3 regions of the Mesorhizobium sp. M0626 genome follow, and region 2 is predicted to be linked to each of the others. Evidence: riboswitches for the same ligand, from Rfam matches in the RefSeq annotation. Region 2 holds a riboswitch; each other region holds the start of a gene.
The links. Region 2 has a riboswitch for cobalamin ahead of NKI37_RS11400 (aromatic ring-hydroxylating oxygenase subunit alpha). Riboswitches for the same ligand answer to the same signal wherever they lie in the genome.
Positions count from the first base shown of each region.

Region 1: another riboswitch for cobalamin. It lies ahead of metE (5-methyltetrahydropteroyltriglutamate--homocysteine S-methyltransferase); the one in region 2 lies ahead of NKI37_RS11400 (aromatic ring-hydroxylating oxygenase subunit alpha).
Region 3: another riboswitch for cobalamin. It lies ahead of NKI37_RS02715 (DUF1636 family protein); the one in region 2 lies ahead of NKI37_RS11400 (aromatic ring-hydroxylating oxygenase subunit alpha).

Region 1 is NZ_JAMYQD010000036.1:12,880-18,700, forward strand. It holds gene metK (methionine adenosyltransferase) at 1-868, shown strand, start outside; gene NKI37_RS30630 (adenosine kinase) at 977-1,969, shown strand; gene NKI37_RS30635 (hypothetical protein) at 1,970-2,239, shown strand; cobalamin riboswitch at 2,377-2,573, shown strand; gene metE (5-methyltetrahydropteroyltriglutamate--homocysteine S-methyltransferase) at 2,668-5,019, shown strand; gene NKI37_RS30645 (cytochrome-c peroxidase) at 5,451-5,821, opposite strand, start outside.
Region 2 is NZ_JAMYQD010000008.1:11,804-17,624, forward strand. It holds gene NKI37_RS11380 (ABC transporter ATP-binding protein) at 1-598, shown strand, start outside; gene NKI37_RS11385 (DUF680 domain-containing protein) at 671-904, opposite strand; gene NKI37_RS11390 (DUF680 domain-containing protein) at 976-1,179, opposite strand; gene NKI37_RS11395 (DUF680 domain-containing protein) at 1,246-1,452, opposite strand; cobalamin riboswitch at 1,952-2,153, shown strand; gene NKI37_RS11400 (aromatic ring-hydroxylating oxygenase subunit alpha) at 2,271-3,518, shown strand; gene NKI37_RS11405 (FAD-binding oxidoreductase) at 3,556-4,656, shown strand; gene NKI37_RS11410 (PqqD family protein) at 4,818-5,240, shown strand; gene NKI37_RS11415 (serine kinase) at 5,393-5,821, shown strand, end outside.
Region 3 is NZ_JAMYQD010000002.1:132,543-138,363, forward strand. It holds gene NKI37_RS02690 (hypothetical protein) at 1-425, opposite strand, end outside; gene NKI37_RS02695 (NuoB/complex I 20 kDa subunit family protein) at 428-1,009, opposite strand; gene NKI37_RS02700 (NADH-quinone oxidoreductase subunit A) at 1,000-1,365, opposite strand; gene NKI37_RS02705 (winged helix-turn-helix domain-containing protein) at 1,698-2,918, shown strand; gene NKI37_RS02710 (DUF6348 family protein) at 2,948-3,640, shown strand; cobalamin riboswitch at 3,699-3,905, shown strand; gene NKI37_RS02715 (DUF1636 family protein) at 3,944-4,369, shown strand; gene cobW (cobalamin biosynthesis protein CobW) at 4,372-5,424, shown strand; gene cobN (cobaltochelatase subunit CobN) at 5,443-5,821, shown strand, end outside.

The DNA of each region.
Region 1 (5,821 bases), on a different contig from region 2:
CATCAGCCAAGGCGTTGACGAGGGAAGAGGGCAAGACCTCCAGCAGGGAGCGGGAGATCAGGGCCTCATGTTCGGCTACGCATGCCGCGAAACCGATACCCTGATGCCTTTGCCGATCCAGCTCGCTCATCGCTTGACGAAACGGCAGGCGTATGTCCGGAAGGCACAACAGCTTGGCTGGTTGCGTCCTGACATGAAATCCCAAGTCTCAGTGCGCTATGAGGGGTTGCGCCCGGTCGCCCTGGATACCATCGTCGTGTCGACGCAACATGACGAGCAGGTCTCGCAAGAGACTGTCCGCGAGGGCGTCATTGAGGAAATCATAAAGCCTGTCCTGCCGACCCACCTGGAGACGGAAGGCATCAGAATTCTGGTCAACCCGACGGGGCGGTTCGTAGTCGGCGGGCCGCGCGGCGACTGCGGTCTCACTGGACGCAAGATCATCGTCGATTCCTATGGCGGGATGGGTCGTCATGGCGGCGGCGCCTTCTCGGGCAAGGACCCGTCCAAGGTTGACCGCTCGGCTGCCTATGCAGCCCGCTATGTCGCAAAGAACATCGTCGCTAGCGGACTTGCGGACGTGTGCGAGGTGCAGCTTGCTTACGCAATCGGCGTGGCCAGTCCGGTTTCCGTCATGGTCAACACGTTCGGGACAGCCAGGGTTGAGGAAAGCAGGATCGAGCGCCTCATTCTTGAGTTGTTCGATCTCAGACCGAAAGGCATTATCAAGATGCTTGATCTCTTACGCCCTATATACCGCAATACAGCGACCTATGGCCATTTCGGCCGTGAAGAGCCTGATTTCACCTGGGAGAAGACAGACAGGGCGGACGAATTGCGTCGCGAGGCAGGACTCGCCGCCCCGTGAGAGCCGCCGGCGAACGGATTGGCAAGCGGAAAGCCCATTTCCACCGGGCAGAGCCGCGCCTGGCAGGCGTGGCAAGAAGCCGGCCCGGGTTTTTTGGCGGAGACATTGATGCCGGATTATGACGTGCTTTGCATCGGCAATGCCATTGTCGACATCATCGCCCAGTGCGACGACGCTTTTCTCGAGACCAACGGCATCATCAAGGGTGCGATGAACCTCATCGACACCAGGCGCGCCGAGCTGCTCTACAGCCGCATGGGCCCGGCGATCGAGGCCTCTGGCGGCAGCGCCGGCAACACGGCGGCGGGCGTCGCCAGTTTCGGCGGCCGCGCCGCCTTCTTCGGCAAGGTCTCCAACGATGCGCTGGGCGAAATCTATGCGCACGATATCCATGCACAGGGTGTCGCCTTCGACACCAGGCCGCTCAAGGGCGAGCCGCCGACGGCGCGCTCTATGATCTTCGTCACGCCCGACGGCGAGCGCTCGATGAACACCTATCTCGGCGCCTGCGTCGAGCTTGGCCCTGAGGATGTCGAGGCCGACAAGGCATCCGGCGCCAAGGTTACCTATTTCGAGGGCTATTTGTGGGATCCGCCGCGCGCCAAGGAGGCGATCCGGCAGACGGCGAAGCTCGCACACGAGGCCGGACGCGAAGTGTCGATGACGTTGTCGGATTCGTTCTGCGTCGACCGCTACCGGGACGAGTTCCTCGAGCTGATGCGCTCGGGCACTGTCGACATCGTCTTTGCCAACAGCCACGAGATCAAGTCGCTCTACCAGACAAAATCCTTCGACGAGGCGCTGGCTCAGATCCGCAAGGACTGCAAGATTGCCGCCGTCACCCGTTCCGAAAAAGGCTCGGTGATCGTGCGCGGCGACGAGACCGTGGTCATCGAGGCGACCGCCATCAAGGAGTTGGTCGACACCACCGGCGCCGGCGACCTCTACGCCGCCGGTTTCCTGCATGGCTACACGCAGGGCCGCAACCTCAAGACCTGCGGCGACCTTGGCTCGCTGGCGGCCGGCCTGGTGATCCAGCAGATCGGCCCAAGGCCAAGGCAGAATTTGCGCCGCGAGGCGGAAGGGGCTGGGTTGCTGTAGATGCGCCGGCAACTAACCAGCCGCCCTACTGACGCGATGACCGCAGTGGCGGAACTGTGTCAAAGCTCGCTGATAGCGACAGCCATTCGCTTCGGAGAACTGACCCATGCTGCTGCCGTGAAGCTCGCTGGAGGAGCGGTGCAAGGCGTGCTTGCCATGACGGCATTCACCGTCATCCAGATCGTCACCAGCATTTTCCAGAAGCTCAGCTTGGGTAAGGCCAGTAAGGTTCCTGAGGTAACGGAGAACTCGCGGCGTCCGTCGGACTGACTTGCGATCACGTCCCACGATGCCGAATGCGGGCAGCAGACTGAATATTTCACAATGCTAGACAAAGGCGTAAAAGCGCGATCACATAACGACATAAACATTTCGTTATGCGTCATTGACAAAAGAGCGAACTGCTGTGATTGTCTGCGTGTCGTGGTTCTCGCGTGCGGCGCTGCCGCAGCGGAGCTAAGAGGGAAGCCGGCGCGATGCCGGCGCTGCCCCCGCAACTGTTAGCGGCGAGCCAACACACGTCACTGAGGCGAATACCCTCAGGAAGACGGGTAGAGGCTATGACCCCGCGAGCCAGGAGACCTGCCACGCGAATTACGTCCACGGGCGGGGTGTCTCGGTGGCCGCTGCAACCCGGCGTTGATGCCGGCCTGCTAGCGCCTTCCTTGTCACCGACGCCCCAATCATCGGGGTATGACATGACTGTCTCTCAGCAAATTCCTGTAGCAACGCTCGGCGTGCCGCGCTTCGGTCGTCGGCGAGAACTGAAATTCGCGCTTGAAAGCTACTGGTCCGGAACATCGTCCGCTGGCGACCTTCTCACGACGTCGAAGGCGCTCCGTGCCGCTAGCTGGGAAGAGCAGCGCGATCGCGGCGTGTCGAAAATCCCGTCGAACGACTTCTCGCTTTACGACCATGTGCTCGACACCGCAGCCATGGTCGGGGCCGTTCCATCCCGTTACGGCTGGAATAGCGGCGAGGTCCCACTTGACATCTACTTCGCAATGGCGCGCGGCAACCAGGGTCAGACGGAGGATTGTGGACACGCTGGTTACCAGGAGGAGGCTCATGGACCTGGTGTAACCGCGATGGAAATGACCAAGTGGTTTGACACCAACTACCACTACATTGTGCCGGAACTCGATGATGATCAGACGTTCGCCCTCTCGTCATCGAAGCCGGTCGATTACTTCCTCGAGGCTAAAGCTCTCGGCATTCACACACGCCCAGTCATCCTTGGACCCATCACCTTCCTCAAGCTGGCGAAATCGCCTGCCGAGGGGTTCGGTCCCATCGCGCTCCTACCGCGGCTGCTGCCGGTTTACGAGCAGCTTCTGGAGAGGTTGAAGCTGTCGGGAGCCGACTGGGTGCAGATCGATGAGCCAGCGCTTGTCCTCGATCTGAACCCGAACGAACGAGCTGCGTTCGAATTCGCCTATGGCCAGCTGTCGAAAGCCGCGCCCGAGCTGAAGATCATGCTGGCTACGTATTTCGGGTCGCTGGGAGACAATCTCGAAACCGCGATTTCTCTGCCCCTGGCCGGCCTGCATATTGATCTCGTGCGCGCTCCCGAGCAGCTGGAAACGGTGGCTCGGCTCGCTCCGAAGGATCTGGTGCTCTCGCTTGGCTTGATCGATGGCCGCAACGTCTGGCGTGCGAACCTGCCCGCCATTCTCGACCGCATCAAACCGATCGTCGCCGGCTGGCCCTTGGACCGCGTCGAGATCGCGCCTTCTTGCTCGATGCTGCATGTGCCGATTGATCTGCGCATGGAGACGGAACTCGACGCGGACATCAGGTCGTGGCTCGCCTTCGCGGCCCAGAAGACCGACGAGCTGGTCTTGCTGGCCCGGGCCCTGTCCCAAGGCAGGGATGCGGTGGCAGGCGCGTTGAAAGCGTCTGCCGAGGCTGCCGCCACGCGCGTGACATCCACGAGGATCCATGACCCGCTTGTTCAGGGGCGGATCGCTAGCATTGAGGACAGCGCGAAGCGACGAGAGAGCGCTTTTGGCGAGCGCTCCAGAGTCCAGGCCGGCTCACTCGGGCTGCCGCCGTTCCCGACGACGACCATCGGGTCCTTCCCGCAGACGCCGCAGGTACGCAAGGCGCGGGCCGCTCATGCGAAGGGCCAGCTGAGCTATGTCGACTATGAGACGTTCCTGAAGAAGGAGATCGAGGCTGCAATTCGCTGGCAGGAAGAGATCGGGCTGGACGTGCTGGTGCATGGTGAGTTCGAGCGAAACGACATGGTACAGCATTTCGGCGAGCAGTTGTCCGGCTTCGCGCTCACCCAACATGCCTGGGTACAAAGCTATGGGTCGCGCTACGTGCGTCCCCCCATCATTTTCGGCGACGTATCGAGGCGCAATCCGATGACAGTGCGCTGGTGGCAATTCGCCCAGTCGCTTACGGAAAAGCCCGTGAAGGGAATGCTCACAGGCCCAGTCACCATTCTCAACTGGTCTTTTGTTCGCGACGACGTACCCCGCTCCGAAGCCTGCCGCCAGATCGCGCTCGCCATCCGCGACGAAGTGACGGATCTCGAAAGATCCGGCGCAAGGATGGTCCAGATCGATGAGGCCGCGTTTCGCGAAGGATTGCCACTGCGCCAATCTGACTGGAAAGTCTATCTCGACTGGGCTGTCGAATGTTTCCGGATCGCTTCAACGGGTGTAAAGGACGCGACTCAAATTCATACCCACATGTGCTATTCGGAGTTCAACGAGATCATTCACGCGATCGCTGGAATGGATGCGGATGTCATTTCGATTGAGACGTCGCGCTCGAAGATGGAACTGTTGGACGCCTTCACGAGCTCCAAATATCCGAACGAAATCGGTCCTGGCGTCTATGATATTCACTCACCACGCGTCCCGGAAGTCGGCGAGATTTCGGACTTAGTCATGCTTGCCCGCGAGCGACTGTCCGACGGCCAACTGTGGATAAACCCGGACTGTGGCCTCAAAACACGCAAATGGGAGGAGGTCCGCCCTGCCCTCATTAACATGGTCGCTGCAGCACGCGCGCTCCGGCAGAAAGTGCAGGCGTGAGGCTTCTCTTCCTCACCGTGTGGGGAGTTGCCGGCTGGCGGATGTCGGCCGGGAATATGCCAAACCGATCACACTCTTGGAAATGAGCCACTCGGCGCAAATGTGCAATTTCCCTACGGCACGTGTCTTAATCCCGCAGAAATATAAATGTGGCACTACGCTATAATATCGTTCCTTGGGGACATACAGGCCCCGCGCCTCGAACAAATCGGACACGCGTCGTTTCTCAAAGTAGACTGCTTGGCGCGTTCGCTCAGGCAGCGACAATATATGGTGCTGCGTCTGTCCGCCCCCAGTTGATCGAGCAGACTACGGGCGAGGTGGCAGGGTCCGGGTATCGCTAGCGTCCCGCGGAGATGGACGTCGCAATTCGTGTCGCCAAGTAAAAATCGCCAATCATTTTCGATTGCGAGTCCGCAGCCAGTTGGCCCTTATTTTCCTGAGATCTGCGTTACAGGCCGGGGCGTTGTCGCCGTTTCTGAGGGTAAGATGGGATAGGCGACGTCAGGTGCCTCTCCGGTCAGCGAGTTGAGGAAGGCAACAAGCAGGTCAACTTCTTCGTCCGCCAGTACTACGCCGAGCTGGGTGGTCCCCATAATGGCGACGGCCTGTTTCAGATCCCAAACCTTGCCCGTATGAAAGTATGGCGCGGTGAGTGCAACGTTGCGCAGCGGCGCCACGCGGAAGACATAGGAATCGTCGGCTGCATTGGTGACCTCAAATCGGCCCTTGTCTTTGTCCGGCAGGACTTCGGCGCTGGGCCGTTCCACGAGGCCGAATGGGTAATAGGCTTGCCCACCAA
Region 2 (5,821 bases):
CCGCATCGAGATCGCCAAGCTCAAGGAATCGATGCCTGCCACGACCATGATCTACGTCACCCACGATCAGGTCGAAGCGATGACGCTGGCCGACCGCATCGTGGTGCTGAAGGACGGCCATATCGAGCAGGTCGGCACGCCGATGGACCTCTACAAGAAGCCCGGCAATCTGTTCGTCGCCCAGTTCATCGGCTCGCCGGCCATGAACATCCTGCCGGCGACGATCGACAAGACGGGCAACCCGACAATCGTCAGCCATGTCGGCGGCCGCAAGGCCACTGTGCCGATTGCAACGCTGGCGTCAGCCAAGGGTGCGGCGGTCAGCTTCGGCGTGCGGCCGGAGGATCTGTCGGTCGCCACCGGCACGGAATATCTTTTCGAGGGCGTGGTGGACTATGTGGAGCAGCTCGGCGAGGTGCAGCTGGTCTATATCGATATCGGCCGCGCCGACCTGCCATTGGTGACCAAGCTGCCCGGCAATGTCGAGGTCAAGCGCGGGGCAAAGCTGCGGCTGACCGCGGATGCCGGGGACCTGCACATCTTCGACGCCGATGGGCACTCCTTCTCGCTCAAGCCGGTGGAAGTGAAGGCGGCTTGAGATAGCTGCGTCGTACAGGCATGAAAAAAGAGCGGCGGGCTAGGCCCGCCGCTCTTTTTTAAGCTTCGGCTGTTAGTTGTTGCCGAACCGATCCCTGTCGCTGCTCTGAGGAACGAACTTCTGTTGGTCGTCCGACGAGTTCAGCAGCTTGTAGACCGCCGAGTTGGTGCCGGTCGACGAAGTGCGGGTGGTGTCGACGGCAGCGGCCGGCTGGTTGGCGCCATTGGAGCCATAATTGTCGCTGCCGGCAAAGGCAGCGCTCGAAACAGCCAGAACGGCTGCGGCGGCGAGAACGATCTTCTTCATTTTAGTCTCCTGAATTTTTCTGATGCCGCCAGCTGCAGCGGATAAGCCCGCCACGTGCTGGAAACCGGCTTTTAGCGGCCGAAAAGGTTACGGTCGGCACCGTGGGCAGGCGCCTGCTCGGCTGGAGCCGACTTCTCAACCGAAGCCGTATGGCCACTATCGGTCGACGTAATCGCAGGCTGGTTGGCGCCGTTCGAACCGTAGTTGTCGCTGCCGGCGAAAGCGCTGCCGGAGATGGCCAAAACGGCGGCGGCAGCAAGGATGATCTTTTTCATTTCAAATACTCCTGAATTTTTTGGGATCCCGAGAGCGACGGGTTAGCCGCCCTTCTTTGGTCGGGATCAGCGATTGCCGTAGAGGTCGCGGTCGGCGCCCTGAACGACAGGCTGCTTGTCAGCGTGCGCCGGCTTCTGAATGGAAGCCGTATACGAGCTGTCGACCGAGACGGCTGGCTGGTTCGCACCATTGGAACCGTAATTGTCGCTACCGGCGAAGGCGCTGCCGGTGATCGCCAAAACGGCTGCGGCAGTGAGGATGATCTTTTTCATTTTTAGTACTCCAGTTTGTCTGTCCGTCTAGCGGCGTGTCTTGGGAGGAATTCGCGTCGTTCGGACAGCCCCGATGTGGGAAAGCCATAGGCTGGTTTCCAATCACGAAGTTGTTCCGTGTGGACCACGGTCCTGCACCTTGAAATTGTGCCAGGAAGTTCCTCTATGGTCATTTATCGCATTGTTTTCAGTCGCTTATGCCGAACCGAGTGGTTCGCTCCGATGTCGGTTTCCGGGCCGTCGTTCACACCGTCCTGCACGCATTGTCAACAGAAACGAACCGTTCGGTTCGATTACAGATTGCTAATAGTAACTTTTCGATACCGTTGAGCCCTTTTTGCCCCCGATCGAACTGGATCCGCAGCGATTCGAAACGGCGATGATGGCGTCGCAAGAAACGTCTCAGCTCTTTGACCGGCGGCGGGGGGCGTATGCCGCGCGTGTCGCGCCGCATGGATATGATGTCGCTTTCATGCCGACGTCGCGATCGCTGCCGTGATTAGATGATCGCATCTCGGGTGCCGCTTCGTGACGACGCAGCGGAGAATTGGGAAGCCGGTCAGAATCCGGCGCTGCCCCCGCAACGGTGGTGGAGTTGAAGTCGCAACGGGAGACCACTGGGCAAGAGCCTGGGAAGGTGTCGCGATGGTCCGCAAGGACAACTCCAGAGCCCGGAAACCAGCCCGAGATGCCTAGACTCGACTGATCGCGGTGGGCGGTCAAGAGGTGGATAGTGCATGTCCGGCGCCGCGCCGGCCTGCGTTCGATCCTTCCTCCATCACCACCAAGTTCAGTCCTTAAACCACGAGGACAGAACTATGGATACGCGCAACGACATGCTGAGGCTCCTGAACGGCCGCAAGCAAGGCTTTTCGCTGGAACAGCCCTTCTACACAGACCCGGACTATTTCAAGCTCGACATGGAGCTTATCTGGTATCGCGACTGGCTGTTCATCGGCCATGATTGCGAACTGCCGAAGCCCGGCAGCTATATCACCGTGCAGATCGGCGATTATCCGGTGGTGCTGGTCCGCGACCAGAAGGGCAACATCAACGCCTTTCACAATTCCTGCCGCCATCGCGGCAGCCGTGTCTGCAACACTGAGAGGGGCATGGCGGCAAAGCTTGTCTGCCCCTATCACCAGTGGACCTACGAGCTTGACGGCCGGCTGCTGTTTGCCCGCCAGATGGCCGACGGTTTCCACAAGAGCCAGTTCGGCCTGAAGCCCGTCGCCTGCGAGAGCGTCGGCGGCTACATCTTCATCTGCCTGGCGAAAGAACCTGCCGACTTTGCGCCGATGCGCGCCATGATAGAGCCCTACCTCAAGCCGCACCGGCTGAATGAAGCCAAGGTCGCCTTCGAGAGCACCATCATCGAGAAGGGCAACTGGAAGCTGGTCTGGGAAAACAACCGCGAATGCTATCACTGCGCCGGCAATCATCCGGAGCTGTGCAAGACATTCCCCGAAGCGCCGACGGTGACCGGCGTGCAGGGCGCCGACAGTGACCCGGAGATGCTCGCGCACTGGGCGAAATGCGAGGCGGCGGGCCTGCCGAGCAAGTTCCGCATCGATCCGGCCGGGCAATACCGCGCCACCCGCGCGCCGCTGCTGCGCGATGCCGTCAGCTACACGATGTCGGGAAAGCGCGCGGTGACGAAGAACCTGTCCGACACTGTTGCCGCCGACCGCATCGGCACCTTGATGCACTACCACTATCCGACGACCTGGAACCACATCCTGATCGACCATGCGGTCACCTTCCGGGTGCTGCCGATCAGCGCCACCGAAACCGCGGTGACGACCAAGTGGCTGGTGCACAAGGATGCGGTCGAGGGGGTCGACTACAACCTTGAGGAGCTCACCCATGTCTGGACCGAGACCAACGACCAGGACCGCCGCATCGTCGAGGAAAACGCCTTCGGCATCCTGTCTCCGGCCTATGAGCCCGGCCCCTACTCGGAGCTGCACGAGGGCGGCGTGATCCAGTTCGTCGAATGGTACGCGGCCTTCATCGGCCCGCGCCTTGCCGAAGGCGGCCGGCCGGCGCTGCGCAGCGTCGCGTGAGCTGGAGCAGGCGAGGAAGGACCGGAGGATGAATGCGATGACGGATCTTGGGCTCTATCGCCATCTCGACCAGATGGCGCCGTGGAACGACAGGCTGCAGGTGCTGGAAGTGATCGGCGTCAGCGACGAGGCGCCCGACGTCAAGACCTTCACCTTCCGCTCCGACAATCAGACCTGGTTCCGCTACAAGCCGGGCCAGTTCCTGACGCTGGAACTGCCGACACCGGACGGGCCGCTGATGCGCACCTATACGCTGTCGTCGTCACCATCGCGGCCGTTTTCGATCGCGGTGACAGTGAAGGCGCAACCGGGCAGCATCGGCACACGCTGGATGTTCGACCAACTGGTGCCCGGCTCGCACGTCAAGGCCTATGGACCGGCGGGCGACTTCTCGTTGCACAGCCACCCGGCGGCCAAATACCTGTTCATTTCGGCTGGCTCCGGCGTGACACCGATGATGTCGATGCTGCGCTGGCTGAACGACTGCGCGCCATGGACCGATGTCGGTTTCGTCAACTGCGCGCGGCGTGCCGAAGAGATCATCTTCCGCAAGGAACTCGAACTGCTCGGCGGCCATATGCCCGGCCTGTCGCTCGGCTTCATGATCGAGGAACGTTCCAGCCGCGAAGGCTGGTACGGCCATATGGGGCGCATCGATGCGATCCGGCTGCCCTTGCTGGCTCCGGATTTCCGCGAGCGCGAAATCTTCTGCTGCGGCCCCGATCCGTTCATGCGCGCCGTGCGCGGCATGCTGGATGCCGCCGGCTTCGACATGACGAAATACCATCAGGAGAGCTTTGCCGCGCCTGTGATGGAGGAAATTCCGGCGCCGTTTGCCTCCCCGGTCGAGGACGGCATCGCTGCACCTGTCGAAGCCGTGACGCCGATCCGCTTCTCGCTTTCGGAGGTCGATGCCGGCTGCGTCGCCGGCCAGACCGTGCTGCAGACCGCGCGCAGCTCGGGCGTGCGGATTCCCGCCGCCTGCGAGTTCGGCCTGTGCGGCACCTGCAAGGTGAAGAAGGTCTCCGGCGAAGTCGAGATGAGCCACAATGGCGGCATCCTCGACCACGAGATCGATGACGGTTTCATCCTTGCCTGCTGCTCGAAACCATTGTCGGCGCTCGAAATCGAGGCTTGAGCCGGTCGACTTCGCCGCAACGGTCGCCGAGGCAGGCGTTGTGTTCGCGGGTCTTTGTCTTGCCAAGCATAGGCCGAGTGATTTAGACGCACTTAGGAAGGGCTGGCAGACCGTGAAACCGGCGCATCCCTTCATGGGCGCATGGAACGGGGGACAGAGCGATGCAACAGCGGGTCTATGCGGTCGCAAGCAAGGACATCGTTTTCGAATCATTCGATGGCGAAGCCGTCGTTCTCGATCTTTCGAACGGTAAGTATTTCGGCTTTTCCGATTCCGGCAGCCGGGTCTGGCAGGCTTTGTCGTCCGGCGTCGCCACTGAAGCGCTGGTCGGAGCTGCCGCGGGCGCCGCAAAAATAAGCCTGGCCGACCTCGAAAGCTTCGTTGCCCGACTGCTCGATTTCGGGTTGCTTGCGCCAGCCGAAACACCGGCACAACCGCTTTCGGGCGAGCTGTCGTCTGCGCTTGCTGCCAGCAATGAGCCGCTCAAGGTCGATGTCCACGACGACCTTGCCGATCTCATCATTGTCGACCCGATCCATGAGGTCGAGGAACCTCTCGGCTGGCCGGCGGTGAAACAGGCATAATCGTTTCCCTAAAGCGCGTCGCGTTTGAACGGACTCAGGCGACGCGGTTTAGATCTTTGATTTTATGCATGTCGTCGTCTCAAAACCGGGGCCACCCCGAGCGACATGCATCAGGCGACCCGGCGCAATTCTGGACGCTGAACAACCAACACATGCCTTTGATCACGCTGCAAACCCTGCCGGATTATGCCCGCCATGTGCTGGCGGCCGCGGAAAGCGCCGCCGCCTTCTATCCCGTTACCACCAGCGTGCGGTTGCCGGGACTGGAGCTGAGTGTCCACCTCGACCATGGCACGCTGGCGGAAGCCATGAGCCATGCCTTCATACCGGCCCCGGAAAATCCGTCTGCATCTGACGGCTGCCGCATTTTCGTCGCCCACCCGGGCATCGATGGCGTCCTCGCCCCGGCCACCTGGGGCCGAGGCGATTACAACCATCATGCCTTTGCCAACCGGCTGGAAGCGGCCGGATTGCGCGGCAGCTACTATCATGACCTCGACTTCTGGCAGTTCCATGATCCGCAACGCCATGTCGGGGCGCAGCTGATGATGTCGGCCGACGCCTTTCCGCCATGGGAACAA
Region 3 (5,821 bases), on a different contig from region 2:
CCCGGCTCGCCAAAAAACAACTTTCCGACAAGCGGCCGTGCTTCCAGATTTGCTGGGTCGCCGTTCAGAGCAACGCATTCCACAAACAATTTTTCGCTTACCGCTCCATTGGCGGACGAGACCCTGCAGGAAAGCTTGGCCGACATTTCTGCCACCAGATTCTTGGTTCGATCACCGAGCGACCGCAGTCTCACGTCACCATAATAAAAAACAGCTCGGGGGTCGCCTGTAGGCTTGGCCTCCCAGTCATTCAATAAGATGTCGACGCCGAGACCAGCATCCCCAAATTTTGTATCAGTTGAGAACTCGGAAGAATAAAACCGCTTACCCGATTCATATACGTCAAATCGCGGATCCAAGGTTTTGAACATTAACCCTAGCCAAGGCTCAGGGTTGCCATAGACAATTTGCTCTTTACCCATCATGCCTACCGTTCGATCGTGCCGGTGCGGCGGATTTTCTTCTGCAGGAGAAGAATGCCATAGAGCAACGCTTCGGCGCTCGGCGGGCAGCCGGGGACATAGATGTCGACCGGCACGATGCGGTCGCAGCCGCGCACCACCGAATAGGAATAGTGGTAGTAGCCGCCGCCATTGGCGCAGGAGCCCATCGAGATGACGTAGCGCGGCTCCGGCATCTGGTCGTAGACCTTGCGCAACGCCGGCGCCATCTTGTTGGTCAGCGTGCCGGCGACGATCATGATGTCGGACTGGCGCGGCGACGCACGCGGCGCAACGCCGAACCGCTCCGAATCGTAGCGCGGCATCGAGGTGTGGATCATCTCGACGGCGCAGCAGGCAAGGCCGAAGGTCATGAACATCAGCGAGCCGCTGCGCGCCCAGGTGATCAGCGCCTCGGTCGAGGTGACCAGAAAACCCTTGTCGGCGAGTTCATTGTTGATCTCGAGGAAGAACGGATCGTCAGAACCGACCGGACGTCCGGTATTGGGGTCTATCAGGCCTTTGGGCTTTGGCGCGACGAGCGTTCCGGAACTGTCGTTCAATCCCATTCCAGCGCTCCTTTTTTCCATTCATAGGCAAAACCGATGGTCAGCACCGCCAAAAACACCATCATCGACCAGAAACCGAGCATGCCGATCTTCGAGAACGACACCGCCCACGGAAACAGGAAGGCCACTTCCAGATCGAAGATGATGAACAGGATCGACACCAGGTAGAAGCGGATGTCGAACTTCATCCGGGCATCGTCGAACGAGTTGAACCCGCACTCATAGGCGGAAAGCTTTTCCGGATCGGGATTGCGATAAGCCACCAGGAACGGCGCGATGATGAGCGCCAGGCCGACGACCGCCGCCACGGCGATGAAGAGAACTATGGGCAGGTACGAACTGAGCAATGCGTTCATGCTGCGGCTTTCCGTTGGCGGCCAATCCACTTTGATTACAGCAACCAACCCTAATGCGGAAGCGTGACAGTTTAACCGCTGAACCGTTTTAGGTGCCTTTGCTGCAACGCGGCGAGGGTTAGCGCAGGGCTTTGAGCGAAGCAAGTCAAACCTTGTTCAAAAGAGGGTGCTGGACGGCAGTTCGGGAAAAACTGGTCCGATCTCCTCCTGTTTGATTTCCTTCGTTTTTTACTCCACTTTTGTCTCCTGACATGTCTCCCGCCACAAGCCTGCTAGCATCGCCGGAATCATCGGCTAAAAATACGGGAACGGATCAGGGCAAAGGCATCTTGATGAAGGACAAAATCTCACTCGCGACGGCCCGGCGCATCGCGCTCGCCGCGCAGGGTTTTACCGACCCGCGACCGGGCGGCACACCGGACCGCCGTCACCTCGCCCGCGTGCTCTCGCGCACCGGCCTTCTGCAGATCGATTCCGTCAGCGCCGTGGTGCGCGCCCACTATATGCCGCTCTATTCGCGGCTTGGCCCCTACCCGCTCGCCCTGCTCGACAATGCCGCAATCACCCGCAAGCGCACCGTGTTCGAGTACTGGGCGCATGAGGCCTCCTTCCTGCCGGTCGAGACATACCCGCTGATGCGCTGGCGCATGCAGCGCGCCGAGCAGGGCGATGAAATGTATCTGGGTCTCGCCAAATGGGGCCGCGAGCACGCCGCCTATATCGAAGAGATCTACCGTGCGGTCGCCGAGCGTGGCCCGATCGCCGCTTCGGCCCTGGAAGGCCAGAAAGGTTCGGGCGGCTGGTGGGGCTGGAGCCACGCCAAGCACGCCTTCGAATGGCTGTTCTGGGCCGGACGCATCACCACGGCGCACCGCCGTGGCTTCGAACGCTTCTATGACCTGCCCGAGCGCGTGCTGCCGCAGGCGATCCTCGACCTGCCGGTGCCGGCGGCCGAGGACGCGCACCGCGAATTGCTGCGCATTTCCGCCCGCGCCCACGGCATCGCGACGTCGGGTGACCTGCGCGATTATTTCCGCTTGTCGCCGGCCGACATGAAGGGCCGGTTGGAGGAACTGGTCGAGATGGGCGAGTTGCTGCCGGTAAACGTCGAAGGTTGGGACAAGCCGGCTTACCTCTATAGGGACGCCCGCCTGCCGCGAAAGATCGAGGCCCGCGCCTTGCTGGCCCCCTTCGATCCGGTGGTCTTCGAGCGCGCGCGCACCGAGCGTCTCTTCGATTTCCGCTACCGCATCGAGATCTACACCCCGGCCGACAAGCGGCAATATGGCTATTACGTGCTGCCTTTCTTGCTCGGCGACAAGATCGTCGCCCGCGTCGACCTCAAGGCCGACCGGCCTGCGAGTGTCTTACGCGTCCACGCCGCCTATGCCGAAGCAGGCGCACCGCCTGAGACCACCGCACAGCTTTTCGAGGAACTAAAGGAGATGCAGGGCTGGCTTGGCCTTGAGCGCATCGAAGTGACGCCGGCCGGCAATCTGGGGCCGGCATTGGCTAGCGAGAGAGATGGCCAACCCTTGCAGCGTCTGTCATAGACGCCTCAATAAGCCTCGTAGGTTGTGCAATGGCATCGGACAAAGTGCTCGACATGATCCATGGCGCCCTCATTGCGCATGGAATAGATGCAGTCCGCAGAGATAGGGACGTCATGCTCCAATCGAAGCAGCTTCGGTTTGAGGCTGAGGTGTTCGAGACGAGTTCTGACCGGCTGGTCCTGGAAATCTACATTTTTTCTCCGCTGCTTGATGTTCAGCCGGTCATTGAATCCTTTGCTGGCTTCGGCGACACGCGCGAACAGGAACTGAACCAGGCGTTTGAAAAGTTTCTCCGTGGTGTTTTCCATGTGGCCATTGAGGGACTGGCCGATCACGTCTGCGAGAACATGCAGGCCGAAATAGAGCTTTGGCAGCGAAGCAGCGCCAGTTGGAAGATCTGGCGAAAAGATGCCCGCTGGAAAATCTATAGCGGCCCGGTCATTTCCCAGGCCACAACCGAGCTATGCTCGCTGACACCAGGCTATCCAGCATTCTATGCCAAGCTGGAAAAGCTGTTCACAGCTTCGGTACCCCCCGGAAGCCATTTTGTCCGGACCTTTCTGGCAGGCTTGAAGGGCACGCTGATTAGTGCCGAAGTCCTTCTGGACAACGCGGTTTGGCATGAGGGACAGAATCTGGCTGTCGGTCATGACTGGGACTATAGCGATGGCTATCAAGCTATCCGACAGGTCATCCTGGCACTGCCGGAAGCCGGGACATGACAGCCCCTGCCGACATCGCCATGTCGTAGCCGTGCGTTGACACCGCTGCCTGCAAAAGCCTAAATCCGCTCCAGACGGTCCCCTGCCCGCAACGGCAAGGGCCAAGAGGGAATGCGGTGCGGGACGAAAAAATCCCAAATCCGCGGCTGTCCCCGCAACTGTAAGCGAAGAGCCAAGGCCGAAAGCCACTGGGTAACACCGGGAAGGCGGCTAACCAAGGCGATGACCCGCGAGCCAGGAGACCTGCCGTCTGAGACAAAGTATCCGATCGCCTGGCGGGTTTCCGGGCAAGGAGCACGGTTTTTGGACCAGAACAGCAGTTTTTCGGCTGGCACAACGGACATTGCGTCCGGCGACAACGACGCCCTGACCGGCGTGACCGTCATCGTCTGCGCCTCCTGCCGCGATGAGACCGGTTCCGACGCCCATCCGCGCGCCGGCGAATTGCTGGCTGAGGACACAGGCCGCGCCGCTGCCGGCGATATCCGGGTCCGCACCGCCGAATGTCTCGGCAATTGCAAGCGCCGCCTCAGCGCCGCGATCCTGCGCGATGGCTGCTGGAGCTATGTCTTCGGCGATCTGACCGCAACCAGCGGCGCCGACCTCGTTACCGGCGCAAAGCTCTTCGCGACTTCGGCCGACGGCCTCATCCCGTGGCGCGGCCGGCCCGATAGCCTCAAGCGCGGCCTCGTTGCCCGCATCCCACCCCTCGACATGCTGAAGGACTGACGATGAACGCTTCAAACCCGGCCGCCAACCTCTCCCGTGTTCCCTGCACTGTCGTTACAGGCTTCCTCGGCGCCGGCAAGACGACGCTGGTCCGCCATCTCCTGGAAAATGCCGGCGGCAAGCGCATCGCCATCATCGTCAACGAGTTCGGCGACATCGGCATCGACGGGGAAATCCTGAAAGGCTGCGGCATCGACACCTGCCCCGAGGAAAACATCGTCGAACTGGCCAATGGCTGCATCTGCTGTACAGTCGCCGACGATTTCGTGCCCGCCCTCGACAAGATCCTCGCGCTGACACCGAAGGTTGACCACATCCTGATCGAGACCTCGGGCCTGGCTCTGCCCAAGCCGCTGGTCCAGGCGTTCCAGTGGCCGAGCGTGAAGAGCCGGGTAACCGTCGACGGTGTCATCGCCGTGGTAGACGGCCCGGCGCTGGCCGAAGGCCGCGTCGCCAACGACATGGACGCTTTGCAGGCACAGCGCGCTCAGGACGAGACGCTCGACCATGACGATCCTGTCGAAGAAGTGTTCGAGGACCAGATCGCCTGCGCCGATTTGATCATCCTGTCGAAGAGCGATCTGATGGACGCCCCCGGTTCGGCCCGCGCCAACGCCATCATCAATGAACATTCCGCCCGCGCGGTAAAAATCGTGCCGACTGCGCATGGCAAGGTCGACCCGTCGGTGCTGCTTGGCCTCGGTCTCGCCGTCGAAGACGACATCGAGAACCGCAAGTCGCATCACGACGGCGCTTTCGATCATGAGCATGACGATTTCGACACCTTCATCGTCGACATCCCCTCGATCGCCAATCCCGACGACCTGGCCAAGCGCGTCGCCACCGCCGCCGAACAGGAAAACGTGTTGCGTGTAAAAGGCTTCGTCGATGTCGGCGGCAAGCCGATGCGGCTTTTGCTGCAGGCCGTCGGCCCGCGCGTCAATCATTACTATGACCGCGCCTGGGCGGCTGAGGACGACCGCCGCTCGCGTCTTGTCGTCATTGGCCTGAAAGGACTGAACCGCCCGGCGATCGAGCGTATACTCGCCGGTTGATCCAAACCACGAGCCGAAATGCATATACTCACCACCACATCCGCCTCGCTCGACGATCTCGCCGAGCCCGTCGATCTCGGGCAGACGCCGGCGGATATCGTGGCGCTGTCCTTCACCGACAGCGACCTCGCCGGTCTCGCGGCGGCGTGGAAGGCCGATGCCGCCCGCCTGCCGTCGATGCGGCTGGCGGCGCTGCGCGACCTGCGCCATCCCATGTCCGTGGACCTCTGGATCGACAGCGTCGCCCGCCACGCCAAGGTGATTTTGGTGCGCATCCTCGGCGGCTACGACTGGTGGCGCTATGGCTGCGACCAGCTTGCCGCGACTGCCCGTGCGAACGGCATCAAGCTGGCGCTGCTGCCGGGCGAGAGCCACGACGAGGATCTCAGGCTGATCG